4 regions of the Lysinibacillus telephonicus genome follow, and region 2 is predicted to be linked to each of the others. Evidence: riboswitches for the same ligand, from Rfam matches in the RefSeq annotation. Region 2 holds a riboswitch; each other region holds the start of a gene.
The links. A riboswitch is a leader RNA that binds a small molecule or an ion and turns the genes downstream of it on or off. The one in region 2 is predicted to bind cyclic di-GMP.
Positions count from the first base shown of each region.

Region 1: it holds a riboswitch for cyclic di-GMP, as region 2 does, so the genes downstream of both, MKY04_RS17905 (DUF5667 domain-containing protein) here and MKY04_RS19700 (methyl-accepting chemotaxis protein) in region 2, are expected to answer to the same signal.
Region 3: it holds a riboswitch for cyclic di-GMP, as region 2 does, so the genes downstream of both, MKY04_RS21760 (methyl-accepting chemotaxis protein) here and MKY04_RS19700 (methyl-accepting chemotaxis protein) in region 2, are expected to answer to the same signal.
Region 4: it holds a riboswitch for cyclic di-GMP, as region 2 does, so the genes downstream of both, MKY04_RS18990 (pyridoxal phosphate-dependent decarboxylase family protein) here and MKY04_RS19700 (methyl-accepting chemotaxis protein) in region 2, are expected to answer to the same signal.

Region 1 covers NZ_CP155468.1:3,686,868-3,689,076, reverse strand. Annotated here, with positions in the region: gene MKY04_RS17910 (metalloregulator ArsR/SmtB family transcription factor) at 80-709, opposite strand; cyclic di-GMP riboswitch class I at 1,047-1,131, shown strand; gene MKY04_RS17905 (DUF5667 domain-containing protein) at 1,210-2,209, shown strand, end outside.
Region 2 covers NZ_CP155468.1:4,092,649-4,094,857, forward strand. Annotated here, with positions in the region: gene MKY04_RS19700 (methyl-accepting chemotaxis protein) at 1-1,118, opposite strand, end outside; cyclic di-GMP riboswitch class I at 1,363-1,474, opposite strand; gene fdhA (formaldehyde dehydrogenase, glutathione-independent) at 2,080-2,209, opposite strand, start outside.
Region 3 covers NZ_CP155468.1:4,499,741-4,501,949, reverse strand. Annotated here, with positions in the region: gene MKY04_RS21765 (VUT family protein) at 1-431, shown strand, start outside; cyclic di-GMP riboswitch class I at 673-759, shown strand; gene MKY04_RS21760 (methyl-accepting chemotaxis protein) at 851-2,209, shown strand, end outside.
Region 4 covers NZ_CP155468.1:3,906,476-3,908,684, reverse strand. Annotated here, with positions in the region: gene MKY04_RS22325 (GtrA family protein) at 1-204, shown strand, start outside; cyclic di-GMP riboswitch class I at 482-565, shown strand; gene MKY04_RS18990 (pyridoxal phosphate-dependent decarboxylase family protein) at 711-2,209, shown strand, end outside.

The DNA of each region.
Region 1 (2,209 bases), 410 kb from region 2:
ATTTAAATGACATACTCACTTCTCTTAATTGGGAATTATAGGTGGATTAAGGATCACTAAATTTAATTAGGTATTATATTTAATTAAATTTCAGTTTGAATTTACAATGATCATCTCCGTCTGTTTTACAACAAACTCGGCGAACTTGATCCGTGTCCAGTACATTTTTAAACATTTCTGTCTCACAACGGCAAGCCATTTTAAACTCCTGTGCAACAGAATAGATAGGGCAGTTATATTCAATCAACTCAAAGGTTTGGTTATCTAATTGGGTAACATTTGCCATATAACCTTTTTCATTTTGTATGTTAACAAGTTCATCAATTTTTTCAGTTATTGATTTATTGTTCATTCGATTTTTGTATTCTTGAGTAAGTCGATTTTCTCTTCTCTCGAACAAAAGCTGGATGGATTTCTCACCATGAAGTTCTTCTATATCCCTAAGAAACTCAAGTGTTATTCCCTCGTAGTTTTTAGGGAAAATTTGATCCCCTTTATCTGTCAATGAGTAAACTTGAAGTGGTCGACCCATTGATTGTTTAGTTTCAGTAGATTTAACAAGTCCTTCATTTTCTAAAACAATTAGATGCTTTCTAACAGCCATATGAGTAATATTTAATAGCTCTGTTAGTTCATTAACTGACAATGAAACTTCTTTTTTCAGCAGCTCTAAAATACGATCTTTAGTATTGATTTTAGCTTTAATCATACAATTCACCTCAATTCTTAAGTAAATCCATACGATGATTTAAACCTGATTAAACTATAAAATGGGTTGGGAACTACCACACTACTTATTTATTATACTATAAAGTATAAAATGTAAAATAGGAACCATTGTCACAAATTTAAAAGCTAGTTTAAAAAAATAGAAAGTTAATAGAAATACATAAATTTTGCAAACACACTATCCAGTTAAAAAAGGTTTTAGCTTTTTAAAGAATATAGGAAAAGGATGTGAAAGATATAGTAAAAAATATTTATAGTCATCCTTTTAACTATAAAGTATATTTTAATTAGATAATGAGAACGGAATATTGTTCCTCATTTGAAAAAGGCAAATCTATCGAAAGGTAGAGACGCAAAGTCACAGATCTTCCGTAATTATACAAAGATGGCTGGGCTGCCAAATGAAGAATGGAGAAGCTACTCAGATAATACCTGAGTCTATCAAAATTCTTCCCTAATAAATTTTGGAGGGATTTTTTTATGTCAAAAAAGTATTTTATTAGTAATGTCAGAAATGTGTTGGCTACAAGTGTAATGGCAACGGCGTTTGCTTTTGGAAGTGGACAGGCATTGGCAAATGAAGAGCAGCCAGTTACTCAACAAGTTGAAGAGCAAGTTGTAGAAGAAAAAGAAGTTAAGGAAGTTGCACCTTCCGAGGAACAACAAACAACAGAAAATACTATCGATGATTCTAAAACTGTTGAAGGTGTAAACGAAGATTCATTAAGTAAAGTTGAATCTGAACCAAAAGTTACAAACGAGACTGAAGAAGGAACTAACGAAGAAACAGATGGTGAACCAGTAGTAGAGGAAAGCGAAGATACTGAAAAAATTGAAGAAGAACCTTCTTTAATACCAGGCGACTTTTTTTATTTTATGAAAAAATTAAAGGAAAATGTCCAATTGGCACTTACATTTGATGATGTAAAGGAATCAGAGCTACTAGCATCTTTTGCAGAAGAACGTATTGCAGAAGCAGAGGCATTACTTGCAGACGGTGAGGAAGAGTTAGCTAGTGAATTGCTAGAAAAAGCATTAGAACAGCAAGAACTAGCTTTAGAAAAATATGAAGAAGAAAAAGAAGCAGAACAAGAAGTTGAGGAAGAAGGAACTGAAAATACTGAAGAGACAGCTGCAGAAGAAGACGCTGATTCAGAAGGTTCTGAGCTAGAAACTAAATTCGCTGCAAATATCATTGCTTTACAAGCCGTTTTAGAAAAAATAGAAAACCCTAAAGCGAAAGAAGCAATTGCAAAAAATATCGAAAAAGCACAAGAAAAGCTTGAAAAGAAAATAAATAAAGAATTAACTAAGCAAGCAAAAAAAGCTGAAAAGAAAAGTGAAGAGCTTGAAGCTACTACTGATGAAAAAAGCTTAGAAGAAAATGTGGACGTTGAAAATAAAGAAGTAATTGTAGAAGAAAATGAAATTGATAATGATGCTGAAGCTGCAACTTCAAATCAAGAAACAACGAATGAAT
Region 2 (2,209 bases):
AAACTATTAGACATAATATTGTAATTCTTACCCATATCTCCAATTTCATCATTTGATTTAATCTCAACTAATTGAGTTAAATCACCTTGAGACATGGCTAATGATACATCACCAATATTTTTGATTCTTCGTGTTATACCTTGACTCACGAAAATAGAAACGATTATAGCTATTACTGCAATAATTCCACCAATAATAGAGATATTTGTGCGGATGGAGTTTGCCGTCGCTAAAAGTTCACTCTTTTCGATGACAGTGATATATTTCCAGCCTTCATTTTTTGATGTGACTGTGTTTAATACATATTCTTTTCCATCAATTATTGCTTCAAATGAACCATCTTTACTTAAATCCTCTAGTTCCGGAACATTCAGTTCGGAAATTGGTTGGAAATTCAGTTCTGGATTCTTTGGATTTGCAAGGATTGTTCCATCCTCTTGCGCTAGAATTACATAACCATTTTCTCCTATGCTGATTTCCTTAATCATATTTGTTAAACCATCTAGACTTACATCCAGACCTAACACACCTATTTCTTTTCCGTCCTTTTCAATCGTAACAACATTACTTACGATAATTCCCTCTATTCCAGTTGCTGCATAGGCGCTTGTTAACTTTACTTTTCCTGGATCTTCAGCTGCTGTCGTATACCAAGGACGATCTCTTGGATCAAAGCCTGCTGGCACAGGACCCTCTGGATATTGGACATAACCTCCATCCGATGTGCCTATATAAACATAAGCTGCATTTGGATGACTCTCACTAAATTGAGAAAACACCTCATATATTGCTCGCTCTTTTTCCCCATTAGTAGAAGGAGTCATGTCAATTGAATCTTCCCCTGCTACATCCATATAGGAGGTAATACTTGAATCAGCATTTATAACAGATGGGTTGGTAGCTAGTAAACTCACGTTTTCCCTAATAGATTCAAAATACATAGAAATTCCATTATCAACCTGTTTAATTTCTCTTTCACTAAAATTGAGATAATCTTTCTCAGTTATTTTGCTAACTGTATTATTTACTAAAAATCCAACAAAGATGATCGGTACTAACGATAGTAATAAAGAATAAATTAAAACTTTTGCTTTAAATGAAAATCTTCTTTTATTCATATTGCCAAACCTTTCTATTGTTTTAGTGAAACTATTAGAATTTCCACATCTTGCACGTCAATAAACTGTTATCATCCCTCTCTAAAACTTTCACTACACAAAGTTATTGCTAAATATTATAAATGTACAAAAGCTTGTTTTATAATTAGCAATCATCTAGCTTATGGAATAAAACTTGCCAAAAAAAAACTACTCTATTTTTCATAGAATAGCCAAAGGATTTAAATTAGTAAGAATCCGTAAATTTGGTAACCAGGCGATCATCGTTTAAATTGCAGGATTTTGATTCATCCTACTAAACCTTAGACCCTAGGCTTTGCGTCCTACCCTTTCGGAATAGTTTGCCTTTATCTTCCATAAATATAAGATTAAACTCATCTCTTATAATAATCGCATGTAATTATACAAATTTCAATAATTTATGACAATAAAACCAAAATACTTATTATTTTCTACAGGAAAAACTATGCACTATATTATAATCGGGATAATTAAATCTTCCTAGAAATACTATTGTAAATGCAATACGAAGGTTCTATGGCTAAATGAAAAAGACTCCTTCTCTGATCTATTAGAACAGTACCTTCCTCTATTAGAATGAGTAAGCCTGAAAATCAAAAAAACACCATCTCTTAGGTTAATTGCTGAGAGATGGCGTTAAGAGTAATACTATTTAATTTAAAGTTTGATTGCTAATTCAAGCTTCTTGATAACCGCTCAAACACTGTTTGCCTTACAGCATGCTCTCTGAGTTACAAGGCATTTTAACGCAACAGATGTCCATGCCTTATTTGGGGCAATGTCAGCGCTTACTAATTAGTCATCATCTCGGTGAATTTCTACCCTCATCAACAATTGAAATAACCATGGAAACTTCAAATTTTTCGCTTCTCACACCTGAAATAATTTTTTAGCTAAATCTAATGTAATATTACTCATAATAATAGGCCATTTGTCTAACTTATTTATTTAAAATTTCATGAGGATCAATGACAAACTTCTTGGAAGCTCCCTGATCAAATTCAGCATATGCAGCTGGTGCTTGATCTAAAGAAATTGGTGTTGCATTTACAGCTTTAGCAATTTGCGCT
Region 3 (2,209 bases), 410 kb from region 2:
TTGGATCAACCTTTATTTTTAGAGATCTTGTGCAAAATAAATATGGCAGAGCAAAGACCTATTTATTTATTTTTATTGCATTAATTTTATCAGGTATTGTTTCATTCATACTTGGGGATACAGTTTGGATTGTGATGGCATCTGCAATTTCATTTGTAATCTCCGAGACGGCTGATACAGAAATTTATACACGTTTGAAACTTCCGATTGCTTGGCGAGTATTATATAGCGGGATTGTTGGAGGATGTCTCGACTCTGTAATTTTTGTAGTAATTGGTTTAAGTCCGATTGGTGCAAATGTTTTACCATGGGAAGCTATTCCAGCGGCTATATTAGGCCAAATCATCGTAAAGACAGTAATTCAAATGTTCGGTGCACTAATTTATAACCGAGTTCGTGTAATTAATAGAAAACCTCTAATCTCAGAATAATAAATTATAGTTAATAATTTTCCTTAAAATAAGTTAATAGTAAAAAAGACTTACAAAAAGCGCAAGGATGTGATAATTAATATCATTCTTGCGTTTTGTTTTTAATACTTTTCTAACGAAAATCTCAAATTGATAAGAGTGAAATTTTTACCATATATAGACTTGCTTATAATAAAATGGTAACATAATAGAAAATTGCATTAATCAGGTTATTTTCCAGAAAATGCTTACAATTTAACTTAATTTGAAAAGGCAAACTCATTGAAAAATGGGGACGCAAAGCCACGGGTCTAAGGTTTGAAAAAACTATGATAGCCGGGTTGCCGAAAAATCTAATGAAGTTTTTGGCTGCTCACTTTTTGAGTAGATTTTTCAACGGTTTAGCGGGGGCGATTGCAATCATAAGGGGGATTATTAGTTTGGAAAGTGCAAAAAACCGTATCATTCTTATTTTATCTTCAATAATTCTTATAGCCTCAATAATTGTTCACTTCCTTCATCGAGTATTAAATGTTTCTTTATATTGGATCGATGAACATCCAATTCATCACATTCAGCAATCAGATTTAGTTCTTAACATTTTTTTAAGTATCCCTATACTATTACTCATCACAACGCTTTTCTTTTATCGTAAAAATAACGATCATTCAATAATACCTCTTTTGAATACATTGACAATTACATTTGGCAGTATGTCGATGATTGCTGGCGGAGAAGGAATGGTAGAATATCATTTCTCAATTTTTATGGTAGTTGCTATAGTTGGTTATTATGAAAAAGTAAATCTTATTATTGTTATGACTCTGCTCTTTACTATCCAGCATTTATTAGGTTTTTTCTTTTTAAGTGAATACGTGTTTGGACAGTTGGAATACCCATTTTCAATGCTTATAATTCACGCTTTATTTTTACTAGGAACTTCAGGTGCCATCACATGGCAAACGATTCAAAAGAGTAAGCTATTAGCGGATTTAGATCAAAAACAACAAAAACAACAAATTTTAAGTGGAGTAATCGAAAAACTATCAATTAGCTCTGAAAAACTAATAAATGCATCAGTACAGCTAAATGAAAATTATGATTTAAATAGATTAGCCATTAATGGGATGGCAGCAAATATTCGAGAGATATCTAGCGGTGCCGACATACAGAGGCAGCAAACGGAGGGCAGCTCTGCAGCAATTCAGGAAATCAACCATGGGATTCATGAAATTACCGAAACAGCTAAGGAATTATCCGAAATTTCAATAGCTACAGCAGATGAAGCAAATGAAGGAAATGTAATGATTTATAAAACTGTTCAACAGATGCAATTAATAAATGAAAAAGTAAGCTCATCTTCAGAGATGGTAAAAAAACTGAATCATCGTTCTGAAGAAATTGGTGATATCGTTAAAATTATTACAGACATTGCTTCTCAAACAAACTTGCTAGCTTTAAATGCTGCAATTGAAGCAGCAAGAGCTGGAGAGCATGGAAAGGGATTTGCTGTTGTAGCGGATGAAGTTAGGAAATTAGCGGAGGAATCAGTTGGTTCCGCAAGTAAAATTACAAGTATAATAAAGTCTATTCAAGAAGACACAGTCTCTTCAGCAAAATCAATGGATCAAGTAATTAATGAGGCGAAAACGGGATTAGAGGTTGTTAAAGAAACTGGCGAAATTTTTGGCCGAATTTATGAATCAATCAATGGTGTTGCAAATCGAATTAAACAGATTGCTTTATCATCAACAGATGTTTCAGCAGCAACAAAACAAGTGTCATTGTCCCTAAATGAA
Region 4 (2,209 bases), 190 kb from region 2:
TTTGGTAGTAATGTTACATATCAGAAACTATTGCGTTTTTTTATTGTATCCACAATTGGTTTTACACTGAATTTCTTGCTAATGTTTTTTATTGTACGTATCCTTGATTATCACTATTTTGTAGGGGAGTTAGTTACAATTTTAGTAATCCCTATTGTTAATTTTATATTAAATAACTATTGGACTTTCCAATCACAATATTAAAATGTACTTAATCCTTAATTGAAAATAATAAATTTTGCATTCTAACATCACGATGATATATACATAATGATTTGTAATTCTCGGACACTCTTTATAGGGTGTCTTTTTTGTTCATTTTAGTTAATTATATATATTTGGCTTCCTAATAAAGTAAATTAGCATTTATTATTTCACATTTTTAAAAGATGATTAGTAGTAATATTCTATCTATTCAGAATTAATAAAATTAGAAAAATGACCCAATCCACATGGTATTATTACGTCATAATGTAAATAATTACAATAAAAGCAAACTCATTGAAAAATGAGGACGCAAAGCTTCAGGTCTAAGGTTCATTGCTATGACGGCTGGGTTGCAATCTATTATGAATACAATTTTTTTCTAACATTTTGCAACCCTTTTTTCAAAGGGCTTTTTTTTGTAAGTAAATGTTTTTTATTTTAAATTTCCAATTTATAAAGAACGTTTATAAAAGGCTTTAAAATAAGCAATTGGAGGAATGACAATGGATTTTAAAAGTGTACAACAACTATTTCCAAGTGAGGATGGAAGCAAGCTTCAACAAAAGGCATTCTTAAAAAATATTGAAAACTTGGTAATGAACATCGACAATTTAAAAAATCCTAACAAATCTACGTTAGGTACTATTCAAGAAAAAAGTGATGATTTTTATAAAGAACTTATAGAGAATACAAATACACCTCAAACGGGAATTGAAATGGAACAAGTTGTCCATGAGTTAATAAATCTCTCAAAGGGAAGTCCTTATCAAACAAGAAACTATGTAACTAATTCTATTCCGCTAGCAAGTATTCCGGGAGTTATCGGCCAATTAACAGCATCTTTATTAAACTCAAATAGTTTGTGGGATGTTTATGGACCAGCAGCGACAGAAGCAGAGGTTAGAGTTATTTCGATGATGTCAAAGATAGTGGGATATGATTATACAAAAAGCTGGGGCTATACGACATGGGGTGGTCAAGGAGCTGTATTTAACGGCTTGCGGCTTGCGATTGTTAAGCAATTTCCAAACTCAAATAAGGAAGGCATTCCAAATAACTTATATTGCTTTGCTTCTGAAAATGCTCATTATAGTTTACTAAAATCTGTTGAGGCAACTGGAATTGGGAGCAATCATTTAATAACTGTTAAAGCAGGATCAGATCATTCCATGGACTTAGATGATTTAAGATTAAAACTGGAAAAAGTCATTCAAAATGGAGGAATTCCAGTTTATATTGTTGCAACTACAGGAGCAACTGATAGTTTTGGAATCGATGATGTTAAAGCAATTAAAGAAATAGCTGCTGAAATAGAAGAGAAATATCAATTAAAACCAATTCATATTCATGCGGATTCTGCGATGGGCGGATTTTATAGCTTTTTCCGTGAATATGATTTTATGAACAATCCACTTCAATTTGAAGAAGAAGTATTAACAAGTCTGAAGAAAATAAATAATCGAATGAAATATATTCATCTTGCTGATAGTTGTTGTTTTGATTTCCATAAACTTGGACAAAACCCTTACAACGCAAGCCTTTATTTAGTTAAAAATGGACAAGACTTTGGCTTACTTGACCTAGAGGAATTTGATACACCGTATGTAGGCAATCGAGGCTATGGAAGCTACCATACAGGATATACTTTAGAATGCTCGCGAATGGGAAGCGCAATTTCCATCTATGCATCATTATTAGCTTTTGGTGTGGAAGGTTATCAACAATTACTAGCTAACTATATTCGTGTAAATTTAGCTTTCCGTAAAAAATTAATAACAAATTTCCCTAGAATAGGTATTACTAATAGCGAAACAATCGGACCAATTACTACTTTTAGATTGTATGAGAATAAAGCAAAATGGGATCTTGAAATAAGCGGAAAATTAAAGGTCGATGAAATTGAAAAAACAAACGAATTAAACGATCGATTATTTGAGATTTTAGGTAAAAATCGTGAAGATGTATTCTTTGGAGATACAAAAAAACAATGTATGGTATATGC